Regions from separate parts of the Synechococcus sp. KORDI-100 genome, predicted to be linked through region 2. Evidence: predicted binding sites of a transcription regulator. Region 2 holds the regulator's gene; the other holds the start of a gene.
What was found. The regulator HrcA, encoded in region 2, represses chaperone genes, less so after heat shock. The targets are predictions, from matches to a motif close to TTAGCACTCNNNNNNNNNGAGTGCTAA.
Positions count from the first base shown of each region.

Region 1: the regulator HrcA is predicted to act here: its motif matches at 5,643-5,669, upstream of groES (co-chaperone GroES).

Region 1 covers NZ_CP006269.1:2,359,333-2,374,424, reverse strand. Annotated here, with positions in the region: gene KR100_RS12290 (aminopeptidase P N-terminal domain-containing protein) at 1-556, shown strand, start outside; gene KR100_RS12285 (calcium:proton antiporter) at 553-1,710, opposite strand; gene KR100_RS12280 (TIGR01548 family HAD-type hydrolase) at 1,707-2,462, opposite strand; gene KR100_RS12275 (30S ribosomal protein PSRP-3) at 2,519-3,058, shown strand; gene KR100_RS12270 (hypothetical protein) at 3,217-3,543, shown strand; gene atpC (ATP synthase F1 subunit epsilon) at 3,603-4,019, opposite strand; gene atpD (F0F1 ATP synthase subunit beta) at 4,019-5,482, opposite strand; gene groES (co-chaperone GroES) at 5,722-6,033, shown strand; gene groL (chaperonin GroEL) at 6,191-7,825, shown strand; gene KR100_RS12245 (sulfotransferase domain-containing protein) at 7,946-8,818, opposite strand; gene secG (preprotein translocase subunit SecG) at 8,861-9,091, opposite strand; gene gpmI (2,3-bisphosphoglycerate-independent phosphoglycerate mutase) at 9,096-10,733, opposite strand; gene pyrR (bifunctional pyr operon transcriptional regulator/uracil phosphoribosyltransferase PyrR) at 10,832-11,392, shown strand; gene KR100_RS12225 (ferredoxin-thioredoxin reductase variable chain) at 11,376-11,597, opposite strand; gene KR100_RS12220 (hypothetical protein) at 11,628-12,485, opposite strand; gene KR100_RS12215 (Hsp70 family protein) at 12,572-14,146, opposite strand; gene KR100_RS12210 (hypothetical protein) at 14,210-14,494, shown strand; gene KR100_RS12205 (DNA-directed RNA polymerase subunit omega) at 14,539-14,766, shown strand; gene KR100_RS12200 (DUF1818 family protein) at 14,763-15,092, shown strand, end outside.
Region 2 covers NZ_CP006269.1:2,633,280-2,648,371, forward strand. Annotated here, with positions in the region: gene KR100_RS16415 (hypothetical protein) at 1-4, opposite strand, end outside; gene KR100_RS13595 (CYTH domain-containing protein) at 74-580, opposite strand; gene KR100_RS13600 (NAD(+) kinase) at 583-1,533, opposite strand; gene nuoK (NADH-quinone oxidoreductase subunit NuoK) at 1,552-1,881, opposite strand; gene KR100_RS13610 (NADH-quinone oxidoreductase subunit J) at 1,898-2,500, opposite strand; gene ndhI (NAD(P)H-quinone oxidoreductase subunit I) at 2,497-3,144, opposite strand; gene nuoH (NADH-quinone oxidoreductase subunit NuoH) at 3,217-4,335, opposite strand; gene KR100_RS13625 (citrate synthase) at 4,363-5,553, opposite strand; gene sixA (phosphohistidine phosphatase SixA) at 5,592-6,077, opposite strand; gene KR100_RS13635 (DUF3352 domain-containing protein) at 6,055-7,644, opposite strand; gene KR100_RS13640 (rhodanese-like domain-containing protein) at 7,698-8,051, shown strand; gene KR100_RS13645 (heat-inducible transcriptional repressor HrcA) at 8,051-9,031, shown strand; gene trpB (tryptophan synthase subunit beta) at 9,145-10,407, opposite strand; gene KR100_RS13655 (class I SAM-dependent methyltransferase) at 10,429-11,388, opposite strand; gene KR100_RS13660 (translation initiation factor) at 11,417-11,740, shown strand; gene cysC (adenylyl-sulfate kinase) at 11,772-12,416, shown strand; gene KR100_RS13670 (AI-2E family transporter) at 12,376-13,452, opposite strand; gene purE (5-(carboxyamino)imidazole ribonucleotide mutase) at 13,463-14,023, opposite strand; gene KR100_RS13680 (hypothetical protein) at 14,080-15,092, shown strand, end outside.

The DNA.
Region 1 (15,092 bases), 270 kb from region 2:
GATCGATGCCGGCTGCTCCGTTTCGGACTACTACAACGGCGACATCACCCGTACGTTTCCGATCAACGGCCGCTTCAGCGCCGAGCAGCGTGATCTGTACAGCCTTGTGCTGTCAGCCCAGTTGGCGGCGATCGATGCGGTACATCCAGGTGGAACGGCCGAGGAGGTCCACCTCACGGCACTGACGGCTCTGGTGGAGGGTCTCATCGACCTGGGTCTGCTCTGTGGCGATGCCGACGGCGTGATCGAACGAGGCGATTATCGCCATCTCTACATGCACCGAACCGGCCACTGGCTGGGACTGGATGTTCACGATGTCGGGGCCTATCGGCTTGGCGAAAAACCCGCCAATCTCAGCGAGGGGATGGTTCTCACCGTTGAGCCTGGCCTTTATGTGAGTGATCGCCTGGCCGTGCCCGAGGGGCAGCCGATGATCGATGACCGCTGGAAAGGCATCGGCATTCGCATCGAGGACGATGTGGCTGTGACCGATGGAGGTTGTGAGGTGATGACAGCTGGTGCCCTGAAGAGTGTTGAAGCCATGGAGCGGCTTTAAGCCACCTGCAGCAGGATCCAGAACAGAAAGATCACAAGCTTCATCAACCCCTCGATGCCGGTAAGGCGGGCGTGGGGGTAGCTGAGGATCAGGGTGAGGGCCAGCAACACCATTTCGAAGGGTTCCAGTCCCAGGATCACGTCGGTGTTGGTGATCACTCCCAGCACCAGCACTGCAGGCACCGTGAGGCTCACGGTGGCCACCACGGATCCGTAGAGGGTGTTGATCGAGCGCTGCACCTCTCCCTGCGAAGCGGCCTGAACGGCGTTGAGCGCTTCCGGCGCCAGGATCAGCATCGCCACCAGAACACCGGCCAGGGAGCTGGGGAGTCCAAGGTCGGTGATGCCGGTTTCAATCAGCTGGCCCATCGATTCGGCGATCAGGCACACCACCAGCAGGCCCACCACAAGAAGCGTGGCTGCCTTCCACAACGGCAGACCCTGCTCCTCGGCCTCGTCGCTGGCATCGTCTTGGATCACGAGGCTTTCGCGTTCGGTGTAGAGGTTTCTGTAACGCCCCATCTGGGCGGTGAGGAACACGGCGTAGACCCCCAGGGCCACCACCGATAACACCACGTTCACCGACGTGCTGAAGTTCGCTTCCGTGGTGCTGCGGCTGAAGTTGGGAATCACGAGGGCCAGCACGCACATCGTGCTGATCAGATCGAAGTAGGTGAGGGCACCCAGCAGGTTGGGGCCCACCATCATGCTGGTGTCGATTTTTCCGTCGGCGCAGAGGGTGCCGCGGCGAACCGCTGCCAGAACGTTGCAGAGACCCGTGACCCCGGTGAGGGCGATCATCACCACGGAGAACATCGAATCACGGGCCAGGGTCGGGTTGCTTTCGCCGGTGAGCATCGTGCTGGCGACCAGGGCCAGTTCGATCGTCATCACCGCCGCCGTCAGCACCAGGGTTCCGTAGGGCTGTCCGATCAGCTCGGCTACTCTGTCCGCCTGGTTGGCCACGCTGCGGGACAGCAGCAGCACCACCCCACTGAGGAGGATCAGTCCGCCAAGCACGATAACGGTGGGTTGCACAAGCAGCCAACCCATCACGCCGCTGAATTCGATCGAGGCCAGGGCAACAAGGCCCACCAGGATCGGTAACAGCAGTGGAATCAATTCCCTGTTGCGTTGAGCGGCTGCGTTCGTCATGGCGTAAGTCCGTCCAGAAGCACGGGGATCAGCTCCCGGGTTGCGCCCACAATGCAATCGGCTCCGGCCTCCTGCAGCTGCCGGTGATACGCCGACACATCAGTGATGTGTGGTGGGGCCACAGCAAGGCTGCGCCAGGGAAGCTCTGGCCGCCGTTCACGGGCATTGAGCACCGTCTGCACATCGGCCACGGTGTCTCCGATGTAGGCGATCCAGCGGGGGGCCTCGCCGGCTGTCAGCCGCTCGGCCAAGCGAATCAGGCCGGAGGGATCGGGCTTGTCCGGTGCATCGCCCATTGCGATCAGAGGGGGATCACTCAGGCCAAGCCGCTGCTGCAGCACATAGCGGGCGGAAGTGGGTTCAGCTCCGCTGACGAAGCCCCAGCGGATGTGGTGCCGGGTCAGTTCCTCGAAGAAAGTCTGGTCCACCAGCAACGGCTCATCGCCGATGAAACCCATCCAGCTGGCGGGATCACCTTCGGGGTCGCCGCCGAAGTAGTGGCTGCTGAACACATCAACGAGGTCGTTGCGTGCTGGCAACGTGGCTCCTCGACGCCGCAGCAGCTCGAGGCTGGCATCCCAGTCGTTGTTCCAAAGTCCTTCAGACTTGAGGGCGTCGATGTCGCTTGGAGTCGGTCTCCAGCCGCAGTAATGCTGAACGGTTTCCTGTAGCGCCCGTCGGTAGCTGCCAGCGACATCCCGGATGACACCATCGATGTCGAACAACAGGACGGAGGGTTTCAGAGGGAAGATCGGCTGGAGCGGCTGGTAGGTTAGTTGTTTGTTCTGATTCCTCGAGCGCACATAACATGACGGTCTCCGAAGGCGCAGCAACCACAGAACAGGAGGGCGCAGGCGCGGCCGTCGAGGCCAGCCCAGCTGTGGCTAACGAGGCTGACAAGACACCGGCTGAGGCGGACAAGTCACCGGCCGGCGATGGTGCCGCGGAGGGGGACGCCCGCCCTGTTCTGCGCGGAGGAGCGGCGGCGCTGGCCTCGGCAACGATCGACGCCGATGGCGTTCCCTCCGGTTACACCCCCAAGGCCGATGAGGGACGTTTCCTGCTCAAGATCCTCTGGCTGCCGGACAATGTGGCTCTTGCGGTTGATCAGATCGTTGGCGGTGGTCCCAGCCCGCTGACGGCTTATTTCTTCTGGCCTCGTGAAGATGCCTGGGAGACGTTGAAAACGGAATTGGAGGGCAAAAGCTGGATCACCGACAACGAGCGCGTCGAAGTGCTCAACAAAGCAACGGAAGTGATCAACTACTGGCAGGAAGAGGGCAAGGGCAAGACCCTTGATGAAGCCAAACTGAAGTTCCCCGATGTCACCTTCTGCGGAACCGCCTGAGCACGTCCATCATTTCGGTTTCCTTACGACGGCCTGCTCAGCAGGTCTTTTTTTTGTCTGCTCTTCTTAAGTGCTGTCAGGTTGAAGCCGCTCGGCTGCGATGTCTGAGCTGTGCCATGGATGGATGATCCTGTGCTGGCCCGCAACGGTCATGCCTGGTGCACCCATCGCCTGGAGGTTCATGCTCTCAAGGCTGGGCGGCACTGCGTCCGAACCTCCCCAATCATCGGCCCCTGCTGCTGATCAGCGCGGGGACTGGTCTCACCCTGATGGTCTGGCAGATCGCCTGGGATAGGGCCCGTCAGGGCGCTGATTCCATTCCTGGTCTGGCTGACGATTCCGCTGATCGCCATTCCGATCGTTGCCCTCACCCTGCGAGCGGTGATCTTGATCGTCGAACGGGTCGTTTCTGGGATGGTGTTCACCAGGACGGTGATCCCATGACCGACCTGAAGATGGAGGTCCTGCGTCGACAGATGTTCTGACAGCAAAAAACCAGAGCCATTGGCTCTGGTTAGAGGTTCTTGAACGGATTGTCGCTGGATCAGTCGCTGATCTTGCTGGCCTGGACACGCGCTTTGGCCAGGTTCAGCTGCTGCTGTGCCTTCACCTTCTCTGGAGAAGCCGGTTGACCTTCAAGACCTGCAACGGCCGTTGAAGCCGCCTGGAGATCACTTTCAGCAGTGGTGGGATCAATGCTGCTGCCGAGTTCTGCATTGTTCACAAGAACCGTCACCTCGTCGGCGTCAACCTCGGCGAATCCGCCCATCAGGGCAATGGAGTTCCAGCCACCGTCGGCTCGCACCCTGAGAACGCCCACATCGATGGCCGTCAGGAGTGAGATGTGGCCGGGGAGAATTCCCAACTGCCCAGTGGTGCTGGGCAGAATGACTTCTTCAGCGCTGCCGTCAAAAACGTTCTTGTCAGGTGAAAGAACCCGAAGGGTGAGGGAGCCGCTCATCAATTGGCCTCTGCTGCAATCTTCTCAGCCTTGGCTTTCACCTCATCGATGTTGCCGACGAGGTAGAAAGCCTGCTCGGGCAGATGATCCAGCTCACCGGCAAGGATCTGGGTGAAACCGGCGATGGTTTCTTCCAGCTTCACGTATTTGCCAGACATTCCGGTGAAGATCTCCGCCACGAAGAACGGTTGAGAGAGGAATTTCTCCACCTTGCGGGCGCGATCAACGGTCTGACGATCTTCCTCAGAGAGTTCGTCAAGACCAAGGATGGCAATGATGTCCTGAAGTTCCTTATAACGCTGCAGGGTGGACTGAACGGAGCGGGCCACCTTGTAGTGCTCATCCCCAACCACGGATGGCTGAAGCATCGTGCTGGTGGAGTCCAGGGGGTCCACGGCGGGGTAGATGCCCTTGGAAGCGAGAGCACGGTTGAGCACCGTGGTGGCGTCCAGGTGAGCGAAGGTGGTGGCAGGGGCCGGGTCGGTCAGATCGTCAGCAGGAACGTAGACGGCCTGGATTGACGTGATCGAACCCTCCAGGGTCGATGCGACGCGCTCCTGAAGTGTGCCGACGTCAGTACCCAGGGTCGGCTGATAGCCAACGGCGGACGGCATGCGTCCAAGCAGAGCAGATACCTCGGAGCCGGCCTGCACGAATCGGAAAATGTTGTCGACAAACAGCAGAACGTCCTGCTTGTTGACGTCCCTGAAGTGCTCGGCCATGGTCAATGCCGAGAGACCGACGCGCATCCGGGCGCCGGGGGGCTCGTTCATCTGGCCGTAGCAGAGAGCCACCTTGGATTTGGAGAGATCCTCGGAATTGATCACTCCGGATTCCTTGAATTCCTCGTACAGGTCATTGCCTTCACGGGTGCGCTCACCCACGCCGCCGAAGACCGAGACACCACCGTGCTCTTTGGCGATGTTGTTGATCAGTTCCTGGATCAGCACGGTTTTGCCCACTCCGGCACCACCGAACAGGCCAACTTTGCCTCCCTGGCGATAGGGCGCCAGGAGGTCAATCACCTTGATCCCAGTTTCAAAAACCTTGGGCTTCGTCTCAAGCTCGGTCAGCTTTGGTGCGTCCCGGTGAATCGGCGCCGTTGATGTGGCATTGACGGGGCCCTGTTCATCAACGGGCTCTCCGAGAACATTGAAGATCCGGCCGAGGGTGGCTTCACCCACGGGAACTGAAATCGCCGCTCCGGTGTCAACGGCCTCCATGCCACGCACCAGGCCATCAGTACTGCTCATCGAGACGGCACGGACGCGGTGGTCTCCCAGGAGCTGCTGGACCTCTGCCGTCAGGGCGACATCCTGACCGCTGGCGTTTTTGGCCTCAATCCTGAGGGCGTTGTAGATCTTCGGCAGTTTCCCAGCTGGGAATTCCACGTCCAGAACCGGGCCAATCACCTGGCGAACAACGCCCTTGGTGCCGGCGGATGCAGGAGCAGAAGCGACCATAAGAATGAAAAATTGAGTTGAGGCGCAGCGCGCTCGTGGTCTTGAGAGCGGCGCAAACATACCACCGGCTCCGTTGCAGAGTTGTCTGGAGTATCAGGACCGTCCGGTTCGGTCAACCGCACAGATGATCGCTGGTCTCGGGGGCCCACGCCTTCATACGTTGGCACTCGTCGGCTTTGAGTGCTAGCTCGTGTCGATGTAAGCGCTATTGCGCTCAACCCCTGCTTCTGAAAGAACTCATGGCAGCTGTTTCACTCAGTGTCTCCACCGTGAAGCCTCTCGGTGACCGCGTTTTCGTCAAAGTCTCCGAATCCGAGGAGAAAACCGCGGGTGGCATCCTTCTTCCTGACACCGCCAAGGAAAAGCCCCAGGTGGGTGAGGTGGTGCAGATCGGCCCCGGCAAGCGCAATGACGACGGCAGCCGTCAGGCTCCTGAAGTCGGTGTCGGCGACAAGGTCCTCTACAGCAAGTACGCCGGCACCGACATCAAGCTCGGCGGCGACGAGTACGTGCTGCTCACCGAAAAAGACATCCTGGCTGTCGTCAACTGATTGACCGTCACTGACTGATCAACCGATCAGGGGCGCTCAAACGCTGTGGTCAGCGCACCGGATGCCTGAGCTGAATCGTTGAAGTACGGCTCTGCTCCGTCGCTGATCACAGAGGACCAGCTTTCACAAACACTTTTTTTCACTAAGGACACTTTCCATGGCAAAGCGCATCATCTACAACGAGAACGCCCGTCGCGCTCTCGAAAAGGGGATCGACATTCTGGCTGAATCGGTTGCTGTCACCCTTGGTCCCAAGGGCCGCAACGTGGTGCTCGAGAAGAAGTTCGGTGCACCCCAGATCATCAATGACGGCGTCACCATCGCCAAGGAGATCGAGCTCGAAGACCACATCGAGAACACAGGTGTTGCTCTGATCCGTCAGGCAGCATCAAAGACCAACGACGCCGCCGGTGACGGCACCACCACAGCCACAGTTCTGGCCCACGCCATGGTCAAGGCTGGACTGCGCAACGTGGCGGCCGGCGCGAACGCGATCACTCTGAAGAAGGGCATCGACAAAGCCTCCGATTTCTTGGTCAGCAAGATCAAGGAACAGGCCAAGCCCATCGCTGACAGCAATGCCATTGCTCAGGTCGGCACCATTTCCGCCGGTAATGATGAGGAAGTGGGCGCCATGATCGCCAGTGCCATGGACAAGGTTGGCAAAGAGGGCGTGATCTCCCTCGAAGAGGGCAAGTCCATGGAGACCGAACTCGAGGTCACCGAGGGCATGCGTTTCGACAAGGGCTACATCTCCCCCTATTTCGCCACCGACACCGAGCGGATGGAAGCCGTCCTCGACGAGCCCTACATCCTGCTCACCGACAAGAAGATCGGTCTGGTGCAGGATCTGGTGCCTGTGCTGGAGCAAATCGCCCGCACCGGCAAACCTCTGCTGATCATTGCCGAGGACATCGAGAAAGAAGCTCTTGCCACCCTGGTGGTGAATCGTCTGCGTGGTGTGCTCAACGTGGCCGCCGTGAAGGCCCCTGGTTTCGGCGATCGCCGTAAGGCCATGTTGGAAGACATGGCGGTCCTGACCAACGGTCAGCTGATCACCGAGGACGCTGGTCTCAAGCTGGAGAACGCCAAGCTCGAGATGCTGGGCACCGCCCGTCGCGTCACCATCAACAAGGACACCACCACGATCGTTGCCGAGGGCAACGAGGCGGCTGTCGGCGCCCGCTGCGAACAGATCAAGAAGCAGATGGACGAGACCGACTCCACCTATGACAAGGAGAAGCTGCAGGAGCGTCTGGCCAAACTGGCCGGTGGCGTCGCTGTGGTGAAGGTTGGTGCGGCCACAGAAACCGAGATGAAGGACAAGAAACTCCGTCTCGAGGACGCCATCAATGCCACCAAGGCGGCTGTTGAGGAAGGCATTGTTCCTGGTGGTGGCACCACCCTGGCTCACCTGGCTCCGTCCCTGGAAGAGTGGGCCAACGGCAACCTCTCAGGTGAAGAACTCATCGGTGCCAACATCGTGGCCGCGGCTCTGACCGCTCCCCTGATGCGCATTGCTGAGAACGCTGGAGCCAACGGTGCTGTCGTGGCAGAGAACGTCAAGTCCCGTGCCATCAATGAGGGCTACAACGCCGCGACTGGCGACTACGTCGACATGCTCGGCGCTGGCATCGTTGACCCCGCCAAGGTGACGCGTTCTGGTCTGCAGAATGCCGCTTCCATCGCCGGCATGGTGCTGACCACCGAATGCATTGTGGCCGATCTGCCTGAGAAGAAGGAAGCAGCTCCTGCCGGTGGCGGCATGGGTGGCGGTGACTTCGACTATTGATCAACATCTGATGATCAACCCCTGATCTGTTCAGCCCCCTGCTTCGGCAGGGGGTCTTTTTTTGCCAAAGCAAAAGCCCGCTTCAGAACCGGTTGATGACAACAGCCCTTGGATCAGGTTTCAGGCACCCCAGGCGTCAGGCACCGCATCTCCGAAGCGATCGCGAGCCCATGCGTAGGTCGGTGCATAGAACCCACGAATCTCGAACAGCAGTTCGTTTAACCCGGTGGCTTCGGAATTGGATTTTGGGGAAGCATGAACGACCTCAGAAAAATCAGGGCTGATTGTTGGAGATTCCAGGAAGTTGGTCAGTCGGTTGATTTCGGGTTGGCTGAAAAGTGTTTCGTAAAAGCCGTAAAAAATTTCATTTGGTTTGAAGACGCTTTCAAGCTTTTGGGAAATTATGTCGTATCGAGTTCTCTTGATACACGACTTTCCTTTGTAAAATTTCCTGAGTTGTTTCAATTCTTGTTGAGGTGATGTATTCCTCTTCTTCTTTTCGAGTGCGAAGCGGTTGTTCATTCTGAGTTGAGACCAGGCCCGCTCGGCAGGATCTCGCATCAGAAAAATAACTTTTGGCTGAAAATTTTTGCTTAAAAGTCCCTCGCGTATCAAAGAGAATTTTGTTATGCCCAGAGTTGAATATGCGGGGGTGATATCTCCAACGTGAGATACATCTTGCTGCCTGAGGTAAAGGTAATCAAAAAAGTCAAAATAAACTGAAGGAGACAGTCTCATCAGCATTCGTGGGCTGATCAGAACCTCCTGTTCTTGCTTGAGGCGTTGCTTGATATGACGATTGATATTGGCTCTCTTGATCAACTTGTATTGATTGTTGGTTCGTTTGTTCTTGGTAAATAATTTATTGAATACATGAAACTCTTTAACGCCTCCGTTACTGAAAAAATTTGCTTTGTCAAGCTGGCTTGCCAGCCAGGTCGTTCCTGCCTTTTGAGCTCCAACTCCAAGAATGAAAAATTTGCCGTTATCCAAAATCAATTGACTTGATCTCTTTGGTCCGCCTCCGAAATTAACTCAGTTCAGCCAGCCGGCACTGAGAATCACGGCGAGGCTCAGAAACACGGCCAGGCAAGTCCAGGTCACACGGTTCAAGGTTGCTTCAGCACTGCTGGCACTGCTGAACATGGAACTGCCGCTGGCAGCGAGGCCGCCCATGCCATCACCCTTGGGGCTGTGCAGCAGCACCAGGAGAATGAGGATGAGGCCAGTTGCAATCCAGACCCAAGAGAGAACGGTCGAGAGCATCGGATCAGACGGAGAGGGGAAGGCGTGCGGACAGTGGAGTGTTGTCGACGCTAGGCATCGGTTCGATCAGGCTGGACCCCGTCATGGCATCCGGTTTTTCAAGATCGAGGATTTCAAGAAGGGTCGGGGCGATATCGGCCAGCCCCCCATTGCTTCGCAGTGAAATCGCATTGCCGTGGTTCGGCAGTTTGCGTCGTTCCCCCTCGATCAGAATCACCGGAACGGGATTGGTGGTGTGTGCCGTCCAGGCCTGTCCATCAGAGCCTTGCATCAGTTCGGCGTTGCCGTGGTCGGCTGTGATCAGAAGGGTTCCGCCCTGGCGTCCGACGGCATCCAGAAGCCGTCCCAGGCAAGCATCAACCGTGCTGATGGCCTCCGTTGCTGCATCCATCACGCCGGTGTGTCCCACCATGTCGGGGTTGGCGTAGTTGATCACGATCAGGGAATAGATGCCCTTCCTGATCGCTTCGATGCAGCTGTCGGTGAGCTGATTGGCCGACATGGCCGGGGACAGGTCGTAGGTGGCAACCCGCGGCGACGGCACCAGATGACGCTCTTCTCCGGCCAGAGGCTGCTCGATTCCGCCGTTGAGGAAGTAGGTCACATGGGGGTACTTCTCCGTTTCGGCTGTGCGGTACTGACGCAGCCCTGCCTCAGCCACCACCTGGCCGAGTAGGTGATCAAGCGGTTCAGGAGGGAAGGCCACCTGGACAGGTAGGTCCTGTTCCACCTGGGTGAAGGTGACCACGTCGAGATCCGGGGTGTGGCGTCTTGGGAACCCCTCGAAATGCTTCAGGCAGAGCGACTGAACCATCTGACGCGCTCGATCCGGCCGGAAGTTGAACATCAGCACACCATCCCCGTCCTGCATCACCGCCGAGCTGAAGCGGACCGGCTCGAGAAATTCGTCGGTCACCCCGTTGTCGTAGCTGGCGGCAAGGGCTTCCTCAGGGCTGAGATCACTGATCGGAGTCTGAGGATCCGTATAGAGGTCGTAGGCCTTTTCGACCCGATCCCAGCGCTGATCACGATCCATGGCCCAGTAGCGACCGCAAAGACTCGCGATTTCGCCAAGGCCGGCTTCTGCGATGGCGACCTGCACCTGGTTCAGAAAACCTGAAGCGCTCTGGGTCGGGGTGTCGCGTCCGTCAGTGATCGCATGGATGGACAAACGCTCGAGTTCAAGATGCTTGGCCCACTGAATCAGGCCACAGAGATGGTTCACGTGGCTGTGGACACCACCATCGGAGCAAAGCCCCAGCAGGTGCAGTCGGCCACCGCGGGCGTTCACTCGCTCAACAAGCGCAGTCAGGGCCGGCGTCTGGACCAGCTGGTCGTTGGCGACGGCATCACTGATCCTCACAAGCTCCTGACGGATGATCCGACCGGCGCCGATCGTCAGGTGTCCGACCTCGGAGTTGCCCATCTGCTGATCAGGCAGACCAACGTCAGCGCCGCTGGCTTCGATCAGGGTGTGGGGATAGGCATGCCAGAGCGCATCCATCACCGGCGTTTGAGCCTGAAGGATGGCGTTGTGCTCAGTCGCATCACGGTGGCCCCAGCCGTCGAGGATGGTGAGAACGACGGGCGCTGTCGATCCTGAATGACTGGAACCGTTGGAAGTGCTGCTGTCTACGTTCACCGCAACCTTCGGTTCATAAGCACTTATGCAGAATCAACTTACCGCTCCATCTGCCCTGGAACCTTTCTTTCCGGAGATCACCACAACCGCGCGGAATCATGAGTGCCCCGTCTGAGGACGACCGCATCGAGATCCTGTCCGATCGCGAACTGGGGCGAACCCTCGTTCGACTGGCCACACAGGTGCTTGAAACGGTCGATGACAGCCGCAACCTGATGCTTCTGGGGATTCCAACGCGTGGGGTTCAGCTGTCTCGTGTCTTGGCTCTGGAGCTCGAACGGCTCAGCGGCCATGCCATTGCCCAGGGATCGATCGATCCCACCTTTCATCGCGATGATCTGGAGCGCATCGGAACACGCCTGCCCCAGTTGACCACCCTTCCCAACAGTGTTGAGGAACGGCAGGTGGTGCTGGTGGATGACGTGATTTTCACCGGTCGAACCGTTCGCGCCGCTCTGGAGGCGCTGCAGAGCTGGGGGCGGGCTGAACGGGTGATGTTGTTGGCGTTGGTCGATCGCGGTCATCGTGAGCTGCCTATCCAGCCGGATTTCTGTGGCCGGGTTGTTCCGACCAGGCGCAGCGAAACGATCGAGCTGCGTCTGCGTGATGTTGATGGTGAGGAGGGCGTCTTCCTGAACCGGCTCAACCGGCGGGGGTGAGCTCGTCAGCACGGAAGTGAGCTTTGTAGCGACCGAAGGCCACGATCACTGGGAGCGTGGGACTGATCGGTCGTCCCTTCCAGTCATCAAGCACCTTGAACACTTCACCGGACGTCCCCTTCATGTCGAAGGCCTGACCTCGATGTTCGGGGTGGTTGAAGACCACGACCGACGACGCGACCGTCACCTTGTCACCCGCCTGCATGAAAATCTGTTGAGCCGTGCAGGCATTTTGTCACGGGCTGCCGTCACTGATGCGACGGCAGAAACTCTCAGGTCCGTCTTCGATCACAAGTCCTCCCAGCTCGTCACAGGCTGAGAGGAAGGCGTCCCATGGGTCGTTGCCGGCATCCAGCGATGTCTGAACAGCCGCGTCGAGTTTGGGGCCAGAGATGACGTCCGGACCCGATTCACCGTGCTGCTGATGCTCCTCCGTGGCACGGAGTTCAGCGATGGCGGTCTCAACGATCTGACGTTGGGTCTGGGCTTGTTCCTGCCACCAAGGATGGTCCAGGCGATTGAGATGATCGAGGGCTTCCCACCAACGTTCTGCCTCGACGAGCTCCTTGATCCGCTCGTGGTTCAGGCGGTTGCGGTTCCAGGTTTCCTTGAGCGTGTCGCTGAGGGCGCTGCTGCCCGGAGCGCTGGCCGGTGTCAACGGCGCCAGTGTTTCAAGCGCTTTCCCCAGTTCACCATCGCGGAACAGCACCAGAGCGCGGTTGCGCAGTTGGTCCTGCCAGAGCGCCAGCCTGTCGCGATCCCGACGCTGACTCTCAGCATTCCCAAGTGCAGATTCGACCAGTTGAGTCTGCAGTTTGAGCGCTGCTGAGACCTGGCCGTCGTTCCAGAGCTTTTCGGCCTGTCGGCGTCGGCAAAACGCCTGCTCCTCAGGCGCTCCTGACCCCAGCCAGCGCAGCGCCGCCAGTTGTTCTCCGTATTTCAGACAGGCTTCCAGGTCCCCCTCCTGGACGGCTTGCTGAAGCTTTCCTGGAAGCTGTTTCTCCCACCACCAGGCCGTACCGGCGATCGCCGCGACGATGCTGATCGTCGCCACGACCCAGAGGCGAAGAAGCAGAAGCCGACGCGTCGCCAAATGGCGTGAATCAAATCTCAGACAGTTCTATGGATCCAGATGCGAATGCCCCACCTCCGGTGGACGGCCTTCGCAGCGGATGTCAGTCAGCGAACCGTGCCGAGAGGGCGCGAGCTGAGGCTGTCGCCGCTGCGGAGATCCGAGATCTCGGCAACCAACTGGGCCTGCTCATTGATGTGCAGCAACAGGCGCAGACAGTCCTCTCCAGGCTGACCAGGAGGATTCAGGGGCAGGATCACGACGGAATCGGTCCAGGCTTGATGCGTCACTTCACCGGCATCGAGGCGACGCAGGGTTGGTAATCCATCGATGTACACCACATCGTGACGGCCCTCTGTCGAAGGTTCGCCCAGCATCAGTTCAAGCTCATGCTGATCCGCACGGCTCGCCGCCATCCGCAGCTCGAGTGGCTCTGAGCTGGGCCAGGGCTGTCCTGCCACAAACAGGGGATGCCAGCGATGACACTGCCCCCGCTGATCCCAGACACGCAGGGAGACCCCGTGATGGAGAACATCCTTGACCGTGACGCCTGGAGTCAGTTTCAGAGCGCCGAGAGCCACGGCTTCCACGGGCGGTGGAGTCAGCAGAACGGCCGGTGCGGTGTGCTGCTTCAGCCATCGCCGCAGCCAGGGCATTTGCGCTCCACCGCCCACCATCACGATGCCTTTGAGGTCCGTCAGGTCACAGTTGTGACGCCGTCCGCCGGCCAGAGTGGTTTCCAGAAGCCGGTTCAGGGCATCAGCCAGTCCCTGTTCGTCCAGCAGATCATCCAGGTCGGAGCGGGTCAGCTCCAGGGCCTGCTGGCTGCCGTCCTCTGGGTTGATCCACAGCTCCCGGACAAGGTCTGTGTCCGCCAGGGCTGGATCACTCAACCGGCACTTGAGTCGTTCCGCGGCGTCCAACAGTGCAGGAGAGGCCGGCAGATGGGGACGACAGCGCTTGGCGATCCAGCGATCGATATCGCGTCCTCCGATTCGGATCCCTGCCTTGCCCAGGACGTTGGCCGTTCGCAATTTCTGGCGACTCGTTTCCGCCAGGGATCGTCCCCCGAGGCGCAAGAGCTGGGCAATCGGAGCGGCTCGGCCTTCGCCGCCTTCGAGGGCAACAAGAGCCAGGTCCAGGGTGCTGCCTCCCAGATCGACAACCAGTAACCGCGATCCGGCGGGAAGACCGGCCCCCAGCGCGGCTGCCGTGGGTTCGTCCACCAACGCGATGTCGTTGACCGGTAAGTCGGAGCAGGCCTGCAGCAGCCACTCTCGGTAGCGGCGATAGCGCTCCACAGGCGCTGTGAGCACCAGCCGGGTCACGCAGAGATCCTCTGGCAGACGCGACCAGATCTGTTTGAGAAGCTGTTCACCAGCGTTCTGCGCCCTCTGATCATCAGAGGACGCTCCGATGTCTCGTTTGAAATCCCTGGCTAGGCGCTGATCCTCCTGATCGGCCAGGCCGGCCTCGAGAACCTGACGGCCAACGAGCGGTAGCCCAGCCGCCGACCAGATCAGACTCGGGATTTCTCCGGGACGCCGGCTGATCGGCGGTAGATCAAGAAGCTCTGGTGAGGTTTGCCGTTCGTTCTGAAACGCCACCACGGTTGTCGTGCTGCCCAGATCGATCGCCAGGGTGCCTTGTGAGACGCAAAGTTGAAGCTTTTCTTCTCCCACGCGGATGCAGCCCCTGCCTGTGGGCACGTTGAAGTCAGATTGAGATTATGGGGACTGGCTCGGATGGATCGTCTGCAGCAACTGATTTTCTCGTTCTATCGGGAAGATCCTCGTCTTGAGGAGTTGCTGGAACCGTTGCGGGACTGTCGCATGCGTCGCAGCTGGGGCAGCATCCGGATCGAGTGCCTGGATATGGCGCACCTTGAAGAGGTGAGTGATCTGCTGGCCTACCTGCGCCTGCCCCTGGCAGCCCTGGGCCTCGGTCGCCAGATCGTTCTCAGAGTCCCTGGAGAACGACAGAGGACGTATCCGATGCATGTCCCCTTCCGCAGTGATCAGTTGGCTTGAGGAGGGGGCTTTAGGATGTTGGATTGTCACTTGAAAGTTCAGCCATGAACTCGGCCGGCATTGATTGCAAGGATCTGGCCAAGCGTGGTGAGAGCCTGATCCGACAGTCCAGCAATCGATATCTCACCACCGTTCGGATCGCCTTCCGGGCCAAGCAGCGACGGTTTGACGACTTTGATGGACTGCTCGAGGAGTCCAGCGTCAAGCCGGTGCAGCGAGCCATCGTTGAGCTGAGCGATGAACAGGATCAGCCCGATTTGCTTCCTGGGTGATTCAGCAGGAGGGTCCGGGATGGCGCTTCGCCCGTGACCCAAGCCGAGGTCAGTACCAGGTTTTGATCGGCGGGCAGACCTGGGCCTTTGAGCTGACAGCCGCTGAGTGGAAGGAACTTGTGGCTCTTATCGGTGCTCTGGAGGATCAGCATCGTTCTCTGTCAGAGCAACTGATGAAGGAGGAGTCCATTGGCCTGGAGATGGAGCGTGGCGATTGGTGGGCGTCACTGGAAGGTGATCGGACTCAGTGGCAACTTTCTCTTGTCCTGACAGGCAACCAGGGGCGTGGTGTCGAAGGACACTGGCCAGCGTCTGCTGCCATGGCC
Region 2 (15,092 bases):
CCATGGCGAAAAGCCGAGAGGCCCGATTTAACGCTAAATCTAAAGGAAATCGAAAGACGCTTCCAGTGGCGTCTCAGAGCAAGCCCAAACGACGACGCTCCTGTTCCGGCCAGCTCGAGACGGGCTGTGAGGCAAGAACGGCATTCGCCCAGCGCGATTCACCTGTCAGCTCCGCAACGCACCAGTCCGGCAGGGTCAGGGTCTGATCGGCTCGGTCCAGCTCCACCTCCGCCAGCACCAGGGGAGCATTGCGATCAGAAAAGCAGTCCACCACCCAGTCACCACCCTCGAGCTCAAGGGCGTAGCGGGTCTTCTCAAGACGGTGGGGCGCCAGCGCCCAGAGAGCTTCCGCGTCGCTGGCAGGGATTGAGTACTCGAACTCGTGGCGGGCAATGCCGCTGGAATCGGCCGCAGCCTTCAACGTGAGCCATGCCTGACCATCGCTCTGCAAGCGAAGGCGCACCGTGATGCCCTTCGCACTGGAGGCCAAATAACCCTGGCGAAGCCTCTGGGGTGGACCAGCCAACGATCTCCAAGCGTCACCTCTGACCAGAAAGCGGCGCTCGATCTCCAGTCCCATGCCTAGTTCGGTGAGGGCTGACTGGCCGTCAGGCTGCCGGCCCAATGCAGTTTGTGAGCGAGGGTCCGGTAGTACGAGGGGCTCTGATTCAAGACAACCATCAGGGCATGGTGCCGGGCCTGCTGAACCACACAACATTCGCCAGGTTCCATCACGGTGCAGCCAACACCGTCCTTCCAGAGCTTGATGCGATGATCGGCATCACCCAGGGGCCAGATCACCAATCTAGCCCGGGGGGGAACCACCAGTGTGCGGCTTGAAAGGCTCATCGGACAGATCGGAGCCACCACCATCGCTTCAATCCCCGGATGGAGGATCGGTCCACCGGCTGCCAGGGCGTAGCCGGTGGACCCTGTCGGTGTTGAGAGGATCAGACCATCTCCACGCACCTGGTCCACAACCTCACCATCAATCTCCAACTCGAGCGTGCACGTCGGGGAAATCTCATCGCGGTAGGCCCTCAGATAAAAATCATTTAGAGCCCAGTGATGTTCTTCGTCGTCCTCAACATCGGGTTGCTGAAGCAACGCCGGCGAATCAGCCCGTTCCTCAGCGGAACGACGATCCACCATGGCCTGAAGCATCAATCGCCGTTCAATGGCGAATTGGTCATTCAGCAATCGCTGCCAGATCTCATCACCTTGAAGCACCCGTTTGTCGTGGGTCAGAAAACCCAGGTGCCCGCCCACATTGATACTCAGAATGGGAATGTCGTGAACAGCAAGATGGCGCGCAGCTCCAAGCACGGTTCCATCACCTCCCAGAACCACAGCCAGATCAGGCATGGAGTCCTCATTGGCCAACAGGCCGGGGAAGGGATTCACCCGAGCGCCTGACATGGCTGTCACAACCTGAATGCCATGGCCTTGCAGCTCTGCTGCACATTGACGCGCTTCCTTCTGGGCTAGCTGGCTTTCGGCCCGGTAGATCACCCAGACCCGCTCAAGACGCATGGACCCGTTGGATGGCGATTACCAGCGGAGCAGATTGAACTGTTCCATATCAACCGTAACCCTGTTGCGATAAAGCGACAGCAGGATGGCCAGACCAACAGCGGCCTCAGCGGCAGCCACCGTGATCACAAAGACGGCGAAGACCTGGCCCCTGATGAGGTCCCCATCCACGTAGGAGGAGAACGCCATCAGATTGATGTTCACGGCATTGAGCATCAACTCAATGCTCATCAACACCCGCACGGCGTTGCGACTGTTGATCAGACCCCACACACCGATGCAGAACAGCAACGCGGCCAAGAGCAGGAAAGCCTGAAGTGAAGGAAGTCCGGACACAAAATCGTTCATCGATCGATGCAGGGGCTCAGGAGGGGCGACGCTCGAGAAGCAGAGGCGTCTGGGCCTTTTCAATCAGGCCCTGGTCAGCAGCTTCCCCAGTGGCCACATCCGTGGCCAACACATCGCGTCGGGCAAGAACGATGGCTCCGATCATCGCCATCAGCAACAGAACGGAAGCGACTTCGAAGGGGAGCAGGTAATCCGTGAACAGGTGCTCACCGATCCGGGCCGTGGCCTCCTCGCCAACCGCCGGTGGACCGGGCAAGGCCCAGGGGGTGGTGACCACAACGCGAACCAACAGAGCCAGGAGGCCAGCACAAACACCGGCGGAAACCAAACGGCGAGTGGTGAGGTTGGCGATGGCCTTGAGGTCTTCCCGCTTGTTCACAAGCATGATTGCGAAGAGGATCAGCACGTTGATCGCTCCGACGTAGACCAGGATCTGAGCTGCGGCCACAAAGCTCGCGTTCAGCAGGAGGTAAAGGCCTGCAACGGCCGTGAACACTCCGCCGAGCAGGAAAGCGGAATAGACGATGTTGCCGAGCAGCACCACACCGAGGGCTCCAACAACGACAACCGCAGAGAGCACCAGAAAGCAGATGAGCTCAGTCGTTCCAGCGATGGTCATCCGTCGGCCTCCTCCGTTGCTTCGGCTGATTGTCCTTCATCCGACGCACCAGATGGTTTGGGTGGTTCCAGAGTCTCAAGCACCTGCGCCGGCAGTTTGCCGGCCCGGGGGCGATCAGGATCCACACCATGGGGAGACATTTCCCCTGCCGGCAGGTAAGCCAGTTCTCTGAGGGGGCGTATCGATGGATCGGTGGTGACGCTGGTGGGAAGGCGGCCGAGCGCGACGTTGTCGTAATTCAGGCTGTGGCGGTCAAAGGCAGCCAACTCGTATTCCTCGGTCATCGAGAGGCAGTTTGTCGGGCAGTACTCCACACAATTTCCGCAGAAGATGCAGACGCCGAAATCGATCGAATAGTTCCGCAGCTCCTTTTTCTTCGTGGCCTTGTTCATCACCCAATCCACCACCGGGAGATTGATTGGGCAAACACGAACGCACACTTCACAGGCGATGCACTTATCGAATTCGTAGTGAATTCTTCCGCGATAGCGCTCGGAAGGGATGAGCTTCTCGTAGGGATATTGCACCGTGACAGGACGGCGCTTCATGTGATCGAAGGTGACCGAGAAGCCCTGGGCGAGATTGCGGGCAGCGTCGACCGCATCACGCGTGTAATCACCGACCTGTCTGAGAAATCCGAACATGGACTTGGAGACGTGGAAGAGGAACGTCAGGAACCTGTGCCCATGATGGCGGCACAGAGGCTGGCGAGAGGGTCAGCCACCAAAAGCGACTGGGAACGCCAGCTTCAATGCCGCCGTCACCAGGAGATTGACCAGTGAGAGGGGCAGCAGGAATTTCCAGCCGAGATCGAGCAGTTGATCGATGCGAACCCGGGGGGTGCTCCAGCGCAGAAGGATGGCCACAAACACCAGCAGATACGCTTTCAACACGGTCATCACAATGCCGACGGACCCTGTGATCACCTGAACGACAGGGGCGTCAATCGGCTGCCCGAGCCAACCGGCAAGCCACTCAACGGGAATTGGAAACCCCCATCCCCCCAGGTAGAGAACGGAGACCAAGACAGCTGAGAGCACCAGATTGATGTACCCCGCCAGATAGAACAGGGCGAATTTCATACCGGCGTACTCGGTCTGATACCCAGCCACCAGCTCCTCCTCCGCCTCAGGGAGATCGAACGGCAGTCGTTCGCATTCGGCCAGAGCACAGATCCAGAAGATCAGGAAGCCAACCGGCTGCCGCCAGACGTTCCAGCTGAGGATCCCTGCCCCAGTCTGTTGCCCGACGATGTCGACGGTGCTGAGGGAATTGCTCATCATCACGATGGCCAAGACCGCGAGAGCCAGAGGGATCTCGTAGCTGATCGACTGGGCGGCGGCTCTCAGACCCCCCAGCAGGGAATATTTGTTGTTCGAGGCATAGCCGCTCATCAGCAAACCGATCGGTTGGATGCTGCTGAAGGCGATCCAGAGAAAGATCCCCACGCCGACATTGCTGATCAGCAGGTTCTGACCGAAGGGAATGATCAGCCAGGAGACGATCACCGGCACAACCACCAGCACCGGACCCAGGGTGAACAGCAGGCTGTCAGCCCTCGCCGGAATGATGTCCTCTTTCACCAACAGCTTGAGACCATCGGCCAGTGGCTGAAGAATGCCGAGGGCGCCCGCATATTCAGGGCCGATCCGCTGCTGGACAGCAGCGGAAATCTTGCGTTCCAGCCACACCGACACCAGCACGCCGACCACGGCGGCGACCAGCACCAGCAGCATGGGAAGGGGCAGCCAGAGCAGACGTGCTGCCTCAGCCGACAGCCCAAGTCCCTGCAATGCCTGGCTGAAGCTCAGTTCGAGGTCCAGTCCCGGACTCACCATTGCATTGCCTGAAGTTCCTGCAACTTAAGCGGCCGAAGCCTGAGGACGCTCATTGATGGGGATCCAAGCGCGAGGTTCAGAACCTGAATAGATCTGTGAAGGACGGAAGATGCGGTTCGCACCCAGCTGCTCACGCCAGTGGGCCAACCATCCGGCCACCCGTGAAATGGCAAAGACAGGGGTGAACAGATCCCTTGGAATACCCAGCTTTCGGTAAACCAGGCCCGAGTAGAAATCGACGTTCGGATAGATCCCCTTGGCACCAAGGCGTGACTCCGCTTCCTGCTCGACGGCGCGGGCGACGTCATAAAGCGCATCGTGTCCGAAACGGGCAAACATCTCTTCCGCAAGTGTTTGCAGGATCACCGCACGGGGGTCCTTCACTTTGTATTCCCTGTGGCCGAATCCCATGATCTTCCGTTTCGCCGCGATGGCGTCATCGAGATAAGCACCGGCGTTTTCGGGGGACCCGATCTGCTCGAGCATCGCCAGAACGTCCTCATTGGCGCCGCCATGGAGAGGTCCGGCAAGGGTGCCAACAGCGGATGCCACAACCGCATAGGGATCGGTCAGGGTGCTGGCCGTGACCCGAGCACTGAAGGTGCTGGCGTTGAGACTGTGCTCCGCATGAAGAATCAGACAGCGGTCAAAAATCCTGGCGGCCAGGGGATCCGGTTCCCGCTCGGTGAGCATGTACAGGAAGTTGGCCGAGTAGGCCAGATCATCACGGGGTTGAATCGGGTCCTGGCCTTTCCGGATCAACTGGAAGGCCGCGACCATGGTGGGAATCTTCGCGATCAGGCGGACGACGGCGTCATAGATGTACTGCGGATCATCGATGGCACGACGCGAGTAGAACAGTCCCAGTGAGGCTGCGCTGGACTGGAGGGCATCCATCGGATGTCCGGTCGCAGGGAAACACTTCATCATGTCCCGGACCCGGAAACTGACCCGACGGTGCATCTGCACCTGATGCTCAAATCCAGCGAGCTGATCACGGGTCGGCAGTTCACCCCAAATCAGCAGAAACGCGGTTTCCAGAAAGCTGCTGTTGGTCGCCAGCTCTGCAATCGGAAAGCCGCGATAAGTGAGCAGGCCCTGTTGTCCATCGATGTCGCAAATCGCCGACTGGGTGGCTGGAACGCCATCAAGGCCTGGACGGAGCTCAATCCCGGTGCGCGCATGGCGCAGTTCGCCCGACTGCTGCTGAGCCACCGCCCTGTTGCCACTGAAGGAAACCTACGTCGGACGGTTCATTCCTTCACAGGATCAAGCAGCAGCGCCGGACGAAGCAGCGCCAGCAACTCCCAGTCGGACGCCTGACCCTTCAGACGGATGAGGCCGGCCTTCTTCAGAACAAGGGCGTTCGATGGCAGTCCGAGCATATGAGTGGCCAGCCGACTCAGATCGGGTTCGTGACCGACCAGACAGACCCGCCCGGTAAGGTGCCCGACCAAGGAGAGGGGGTCCCCACAGGGCTGCAGTGCCTGATGAATCTCGAGGGACGGAGCGAGACCAGCCTCAACAGCGATCTGAGCCGTCTCCAGAGCACGTCGGTAAGGACTGCTGATCAGGCGATCAACCAGGACACCTCGCTTGACCAGGGCGCTGGCGACAGCCTGCGTGCGGCGCTGTCCTCTGGCGGTCAGCGCCCTGTCTGGATGATCGAGCCCATCGAGACGGTCCTCAGCAATCCCATGACGCAACAGCAGCAGGTCAACCGAGTTCGAGTCGGGCATGCAGGGGCAGCACCGGTTCCTGCTCATCCTGACCAGTCGTTTCAGCTGCAAGCACCAGGCCGCGCACCCGCGGCTGCAAGGGCTGACCAGCCAGAGCCTGAAGCGTGATCCAGGGGCGCCAGCGGGCCATCAGGTGCTGGGCAGACTTCGAATCAAGCAGCAGAGCCTGCGTGGGCGAATGGTCCAAGGTGAGTCGCTGCCACTGCTGCAGTAGGGGCTGCAGCGCCCGCTGGTCGTGGCGTCCCTGCAACACCTCAAGCGTCTCCCCCCACCAATGGCGCCCGGCCTCCTGAGCCGTTGCCACGGCCAACTGGGCCTGCAAACCGTCGCCATGGCCCCGCTGCCGGACCAGGCGTGTCCAGACCTGCAGCATCTCCCCGTCGCCGGCCAGCTGGGAACGGGCGAGGCCATCCGCCTCAAGATCGCCGTTCACCGCTTCGAGATCCGGATGGCCTGAACGGCTGGCGAGCAACCAGCCTGATTCCTGCTGCAGCCACAGCAGAGGTCCATCGTCACGACCGACGATCGAATCGAGCGCTGATCGATTGCTGAGCTGTGCTCGCAGCAGCGGACCAAACCATTGACTGAAGGGGTGGGAATCCTCGCGATCCAGCAAGCGCACGGAATCCTGCAAGGACACCATCCACGACGCGCGACCACCGGCATCGGTCGCGAGATCCTGAAGCGGCGTCCAGGGTGCGGTCTCCCAGCGATCGCGGAAGCGCAGCCTGGCCTCCACCGCCAGATCCGTGCCCTGAGGGCGCAAGGCGGCCACAAGTCCAGTGAGATCGCCGCGTTCAGCAATCACCGAGGGCAGCTGCAACCAGTGCTGCAGAGCTCGGGGTGACGCCGTCAGCAAGGCAACCCCATCACCGAGCTCGGTCAGCTGCTGCTGCAGCCCTGCATCGCCGAGTTGGTGCTGATCCTGCAACTGAGACACATCCAAGGCGGCCTCCAGGACGCCGCGGCCCGATGCGAGCAGCAGAAGATCGTCGTCAATCAGGGCTGTGGCGAGGGGCTGGGGATCGCGGCCGAGAAGGGCACCGCGACCACTGATCAGGCCCATGCCGCGATAGCGGCTCACCTGCAGATCGGTCCCGGCAAGGCTGCGGGTCTGCCAGAAGCGCTGCAGGAAGCGGCGGGCCCCGTCACTGTCCCGACTGGTGAGCGCCAGCACCCATCCAGGCGGATCACCGGCGTCGCCGGCATCGATGAGCGTGAGGCTCAGTTCCGACCCCAGCCATCCCGTCAGCTCCCGGTCGAAATCAAGACCTGCCAGAGCAAATACACCATCGCGCCAGCGCCTTGCAGCATCCCGGGACGCACGGCGTTCGGAAGGCTGTGACACGGCCTGCACATAGGCGGGCAGCCGAACGGGATCCGCCAGCCAGTGCAAGGCAAGATCCGCTTCTCTGGGAACAAAACGTGCCGCACGTGGCAACTCCAGAGGCTGGGAAGCCAGACGCAGGGGACTGCGCCGATCGATCCCCCACAGCAGGGTGAACGCCAGCAGCAGCAGCGCCAGCAACACCCCTGCAATGCCTGTAAGGAATGAGCGGGCCTTCATGGGCCTGCGGAACGGTCTTCGCTCATCTTTGTCCATCGCCGCAGAATGGCGCCATGCAAAGCACGGATCCACGGTCGATCACAGCGCCTGAGCTGCATCGCTGGCTCAATGCTAAGGGCCCGCCACCGAGGCTGATCGATGTGCGTGAAGACAGCGAGGTGCAGATCGCTCCCTTTCCTGAAGACGTGCTGCATCTTCCTCTCAGTCGATCCGGCGAGTGGATGGAGACGGTTCTTGCCGACCTATCGAGCGACCGGGCGGTGGTGGTTCTGTGCCATGCCGGAATCCGCAGCCGACATTTCGGTCTGTGGCTGCTTGCACAGAATGCCGCTCTGGAGGTGTGGAATCTTGAGGGTGGCATTGATGCCTGGAGTGTCCAGGTCGATCCCGCAGTTCCCCGGTACTGATGCAGCCCCTGTCCACACGACAACAACAGGTGCTTCGGGCCACCGTGCATCACTACGTGGACACCATCGAGCCGGTGGGCAGCCGCACCCTTGTCCAGCGTTTCGGGCTGAAGGCCAGCTCAGCGACGGTCCGTTCCGCCATGGGCGCCCTGGAGCAGCGGGGACTGCTGACCCAACCGCATCCATCAGCCGGACGAGTTCCAAGCCCGCTGGGCTATCGCCATTACGTGGACTGCCTGCTGCCGGAGCCCGGCATTGCCGTGCAGCATCTTGAACGGGAGCTCACGGGCCTCAGCCTGCGCTGGGCGGCTCTTGATGATCTGCTGCTGCAGCTGGCGCGCCGACTCACCGATTTCACGGGCCTGATGAGTTTGATCACGCGGCCGGGGGGCACCCAGGCGCAGCTGGAAGCAATCCGGCTGGTCTCCAGTGGCGATCGGCTGCTGGTGATGCTGGTCGAGGACAGCGGATGTGCGAGTCATCTCAATCTCCGCCTTCCCCTCTGCGCCAAAGACGAACTCAAAGCGGTGGAACGCTGGACCGATCAGCAACTCGCCGAAGGGGGACTGAACTGGAATTCACTGCCTCCCCATTTGCAGAGAAGCGGGGATGTTCTGCGCAGTGCGCTCGACCAATCCAGCTCGGTGACGGGGATGGATCAACCCACCGTGGTGCATGGTTTATCGCGCCTGCTGGCCGAGCCGGAATTTCAGACGGTTCAGGAGCTGAGGCCACTGATGGAGCTGATCGATGAACGCCCGGGAGCGCTTGTTGGAGCCGGACAGCAGGCCAGGGTCTGGATCGGTGATGAACATCCCCAGAGTGCCCTGCAACCCTGTGCCGTAGTGCAGGCTCCCTACCGCTGCGGAGGCGAGGGGATCGGACAGGTCGCCCTGATCGGACCCATGCGCATGGCCTATGCCACCGCCCGCGCCGCTGTGCAGAGGGTGGCCCGACACCTTGAGCTTCTGCTCAGCTGAACACGGGGACTCAATAGGTCAACGTTTGCGTGACCGATCAACAGTTGAGTCACTGGTCAACGTTTGTGTAACCGGTCAACTGTGTAACCGGTCAACAGCCTCGCAACTGTTCGTCAGAGCCGGTCGCCAAGCTTGTCAGCAACGGTGTTGACGTCCTTGTCGCCACGACCTGAACAGTTGATCACGATCTCGCTGCCATCCGGAAGCGTGGGACAGAGGGATTCGAGCCAGGCGAAGGCATGGGCCGTCTCAAGCGCCGGGATGATTCCCTCAAGCTCACTGACCGTCCTCAGGGCATCGAGGGCCTGCTGGTCGGTTACAGCGGCGTATTCAGCACGCCCGATCTCGCGGAGATAGCTGTGTTCAGGCCCCACACCGGGGTAATCAAGTCCGGCACTGATGGAATGCGCTTCCTGGACCTGGCCATCTCCATCCTGAAGCAGCAGGCTCATGGCGCCGTGCAGAACACCGACGCGCCCCTCCGTGATGGTGGCGGCATGGCGGCCGGTATCGACGCCGTCACCGGCCGCCTCCACACCAATCAGTCGGACGGAGGTGTCCTGAACGAAGGGATGGAACAGCCCCATGGCATTGGAACCTCCCCCGACACAGGCCAGGAGGACATCCGGCAGACGTCCGAACGCTACAAGACACTGCTGCTTCGCTTCCTGACCGATGACAGCGTGAAAGTCGCGCACCAGCATCGGATAGGGATGGGGCCCGGCGACGGAGCCGAGAATGTAGTGGGTGCTCTCGACATTGGTGACCCAGTCGCGAATCGCCTCGCTGGTGGCGTCCTTGAGCGTGGCGGTGCCAGCTGTGACCGGCTGCACTGTCGCCCCGAGCAATCGCATCCTGAACACATTGAGGGCCTGACGACGCATGTCCTCGGCACCCATGTAGATCACACACTCCAGACCGAATCGAGCGCAGACCGTGGCCGTGGCGACGCCATGCTGACCCGCGCCGGTCTCGGCAATGACCCGTTTCTTACCCATGCGCAGGGCCAGCAACGCCTGCCCAAGGGCGTTGTTGATCTTGTGAGCGCCGGTGTGGTTGAGATCCTCACGCTTCAACCAGATGCGGGGACCACCATCGGCCCGGCGGTAATGGGCTGTGAGACGCTCCGCTTCGTAGAGAGGCGTGGCCCGGCCCACATAATTTTTTAGGAGATGATCGAGCTCCGCTTTGAAACCCGGGTCATTCCAGGCCTGAGCCGCTGCTTGTTCCAGCTCGGCGAGGGCGGGCATCAACGTTTCAGGGACGTACTGGCCGCCGTAGCGCCCGAAACGGCCGTGAGCGCCTGGACGTGCAGCAGGCTGGAGGCTGGCTGGATCCGGGGAGCTGCCGGTGCCGGTCGGCAAGGTGCTGGTCACTGAGCCACGCGCATCGTCGGCTCAGCGTAAGCAGGCAATCACGCGATGCCGTGGATCACAGGCGCTGACCTGCAAATCCTGAAATCCTGCGCGATCCAGGGCCGCTGGCATATCCAGGCGGAAATAGTCCTCGATGTAGGGCTCGGTGCTCTTGAGCAGAGTCGCCACCGCAGCAGGCAATCGCTGCAGAACGGAGGAGGCGGGGTCCTGATCCACCATCACAAGGGCACCGCCGGGGCGGAGCAATCGGGCCGCTTCCGCCAGCACGGCATGGGTGGCCTGCTGAGGCAACTCATGGCAAACGAACTGGAGGCTGATCAGATCCAGCGAACCGGCCTCGAGGCCTGTGTTCTCGGCGGCAGCATGGCGCCACTCCGAGATGATCCGTCCCTCATCCCTCACCCTGGCTACAGCGAGCATGTCCGGAGAGAGGTCGAGCCCGACCACCTCAGGCCGGGGCAGCCCGTTCTGATCAGCACGACGGTTCAACCAATGGGCGAGAGCCAGCGTGCTGACGCCGACGGAACATCCCAGATCCAGCACCCGCCGCAGGGGGCCTTGCAGCAGCGGTTCAAGTGCGGTGTGAATGGCATCACGCAGACGACTCTGGGCCTCGATCGGACTGAGTTCGGCCTCAGGCCAAACCCGCAGGGCCATGGCATCGGTGGCCTGTTCCGCTTCCGCTGCGGCCTGCCAGCAGAGATTGCCCTGCTCATAGGCATGGAATCGAACCCTGTAGTAGTCGGGCGGCCTCAACCCAGGGGTGGCGCTGGAGAGCACCAGGGGTTCAGCAGCCATCCGCAGCTCCCTGCGTCGTTTCCGCCAGGGAATGCCATTGCGCTCAGCGGTGCGAATGATCAGTTGACGGGCCTGAAAGAACAGAGGTCGACGCAACAGGCCAATGCCGATCAGTCGCTCGATCACCCGACCCAGTCCCCTGCTCGAGTCAGCCCAGCGGGGCGTCGGCGTGGCATCGGTCATTGAGGATGGGGGGGATTGCAACAGGCCAATGCCGAAGGGAGGCTGGCAGGAGTTCTCCAGCAATGAAAGTCTGCAACGTCCGGCGCAGACGACAGCTGCGACGCCAAGACCTCAACAGTTGGTGAGGGTGCAGCCGACGCGCGGCGGCAAAGGCGGCAAAACGGTGACCGTGATCCGAGGCCTGGAACTTGATGCCGCCGGGTTCAAGGCCCTGCTCAAGAAACTGAAAACCAGGATCGGCAGCGGCGGCACCGCCAAGGACGGGGTGATCGAGCTGCAGGGGGATCAGGTGGACCTGGCTCTGGACCTGCTGGCCAAGGAGGGCTATCGACCGAAGCGAGCCGGTGGTTAGGGGAGAATGGCGCGCACTTCAGCCCCAGCTCATGACCGCCAGCCCCACCTACGGAGAGCTCACCAACCAGGGGGCGTCCACCAACATCGCCTGGCATCAGGCTTCGGTCGATCGGGCGGCACGGGCAGAGCAGCGAGGCCATCGCAGTGCCATCCTCTGGTTCACCGGACTGTCTGGCTCCGGTAAGAGCACCTTGGCCAATGCCGTCAACGCCGCCCTGTTCCAACGCGGCCTGGCCACCTACGTGCTGGATGGCGACAACGTCCGCCACGGCCTCTGCAAGGACCTCGGCTTTTCCGATGCCGACCGGGAAGAGAACATTCGTCGCATCGGTGAAGTGGCGAAGCTGTTTCTCGATTCGGGCGTGATCGTTCTCACGGCCTTCGTCTCGCCGTTCCGCGCAGACCGCGACAAGGCGAGGGCTCTGGTCGCAGACGGCGACTTCATCGAAATCCACTGCGCTGCAGATCTGAGCGTGTGCGAATCACGGGACCCCAAGGGTCTCTATGCCAAGGCCCGCAGCGGCGCCATCAAAGACTTCACAGGGATCTCCAGCCCCTATGAAGAGCCTGAACATCCCGAACTGAAGGTGAACACGGGCGATCAGGATCTCGACGCTTCGGTGAACACCGTGATCACCGCGCTTGAGGAACGGGGGGTGATTCCGGCGCGCTGACGCCCTGGCGCGCAGCATCGGCCAGGGTCTTGACGCAACTGGCCACCGGGACGGCCAGCAGCAATCCCAGCAGTTCTCCGATGCCGAAAATCGCGCCGACCCTGGCTCCGATCGGCAAGGCGATCAACAACCAGGCGGGCTGAAGCCCGACGATGCTGCCCATCAACCGCGGCTGGATCACCTGATCGACGATCTGACCAACGGTGATCGCCGCGGCCAGCAGTTCCAGCCCGATTCGCAGGTCCTGGACCGTCAGAATCGCGCTGACGAACAGAATCGTCAGTGCGCTGGCGTATGGAATCAGGGTGGTGAATCCGATCAACACCGCAAACAGCACGCCGTAGGGGATCTGCAGCAGGCTGAAAACCAGCAGTTGCCCGCCGCTGAGGATCAGGGCCAGGAGCACCTGGCCGGCGAAATAGCCCCGGAACGTGCGTTCCAGCGTGTTGATGACAAGACTCCGCCAGCGTTCGGGCAGCCAGAGCGCCAGGCCTGCGGTGATCGAGTCACCGCCCAGCAGCAGAAAAACGGCCAGAACCAGAACGATCACCACATTGATCGTTGTTCCGACGGTGGCACCGAGGATTCCCAGAAGGCGCTGACTGATCTGGGTTGCCACACGGCTGAACTGGCTGATCAGATCGCTGCTGAGGTCGGCGAAATCCGATGGCAGCCCATGATTCACGGCCCAGTCCTGACCTTTGTTCACCAACTGCTCGGCAGCAATGAGCAGGGCCGGTGAAGCGCTGATCAACTGGCTGAGCTGCTCCACGAGCAGGGGGACCAACTCCACGGCTGCCAGGACGACCAGGCCGATGGTGAGCAGAACCACCGCGGCGATCGCCAGCCCGCGCTGGACGCCCCGCGCGATCAGCCAGCGACAGGGAAGATCGAGCAGAAAAGCGATCAGAGCAGCAGTGAGGAACAGTCCCGGGAAGGGAGCGAACTGAACCAGCACCCTTTTCAGCACAAAGATGTTGATGCCCAGCACGGGCAGAAACAGTCCAATTCGCAGCCAGGAGGGCCAGGTCGACATCGGCAATGCGTTAAGTGTGGCGTTGAGGCGTTGTCATGGAGTCCAGGTAGGCCTTGCTGCCGATCTCCAGCAGACGTGAGTCCTTGCTGACGACCGCATCGTGAAGGCTCCTGCGGTGTTCGGCCAGCCGCGTGGCGAGTTCCTGATCGCTGGTGGCCAGGATCTGCGCCGCCAGCAGCCCGGCATTCAGGCCTCCACCGATGGCGACCGTGGCCACAGGAATGCCTCCTGGCATCTGCACGATGGAGTGAAGCGAATCCACTCCTGAGAGGGCCTTCGTGGCCACCGGCACGCCGATGACCGGCAGGGTGGTGAGGGCTGCCACCATTCCCGGTAAATGCGCCGCACCACCAGCGCCGGCAATGATCACCCGGAATCCCTGGTCACGGGCCTGTTCCGAGAAGGCCACCATCTCGAGGGGCGTGCGGTGGGCAGACAGCACGCGCACCTCCACCGCAACGCCGAGCTCCCGCAGAATCGCCGCAGCTGGCTCCATCGTGGCCAGATCGGAGTCGCTGCCCATCACCACGGCGACACGAACCGAAGCTGAGGCGTTCTCTGCTGTGGGCATGAGAGGTTCCAGCGAGACTGTCATCGTCCCGCACCAGGCCGACCAGGCCAGACCCGATGCGACGGATCACCGACGTGCGCCTGCCCGCCCCCGAGCCTGGGGCATCGGATGCACTCCACTGGCTGGAGCTGGACAGCCGCGGGACCATCGTCGACATCCAGCCAACCGCAGGAGGCGAATCCCTGGCGGGTGAATCCTGGTGCGGTGACTGGGTCAGCCCGCGCGGCATCGATCTGCAGATCAACGGCGGGCTGGGACTGGCCTTTCCCGAACTCACCAGCGACGATCTGCCACGCCTGATCGAACTGCTCGATCAGCTCTGGGCCGATGGTGTGGAGGCCATCTCCCCAACGCTGGTGACCTGTGGCATCGAACCACTGCGGGAGGCCCTGGGGGTGCTGCGCCAGGCCCGTAGCCTGCACGAGCCCGGCCGCTGCCGGTTGTTGGGTGCCCATCTGGAAGGTCCGTTTCTGGCAGAAGCCCGTCGCGGTGCACACCCGTTGGAGCATCTGGCCCCACCGAGTCTCACGGCACTGAAGCAACGCATCGCTGGCTTTGAAGACGACATCGCTCTGATGACCCTGGCTCCAGAACTGGAGGGCGCCGATGCGGTGATCGCTGAGTTGCAGGACCACGGTGTGCTGGTGGCACTGGGACACAGCGCTGCCAAGGCGGAGGACGCCAAGAAGGCGTATGCAGCAGGGGTCGGGATGATCACCCATGCCTTCAACGCGATGCCCGGTCTTCACCACAGAGCGCCCGGGCCCCTGGGAGAAGCCTGCCGGCAAGGCGGGATTGCCCTCGGGCTGATCGCCGATGGCGTGCATGTGGCGCCCACGATGGCTGTGCTGCTGCAGCGCCTCGCTCCAAAGCAGATCGTGCTGGTGAGCGATGCCCTGGCTCCTTATGGCCTGGCGGATGGCGAACACCGTTGGGATGAACGGGTGCTGCTGGTTCGCAACGGCACCTGCCGCCTGGAGGATGGGACCCTCGCGGGAGTCACGCTGCCGCTGCTCGAAGGCGTGAAGCGGCTGGCCAGCTGGACTGAACGACCGGGTGCAGCCATCTG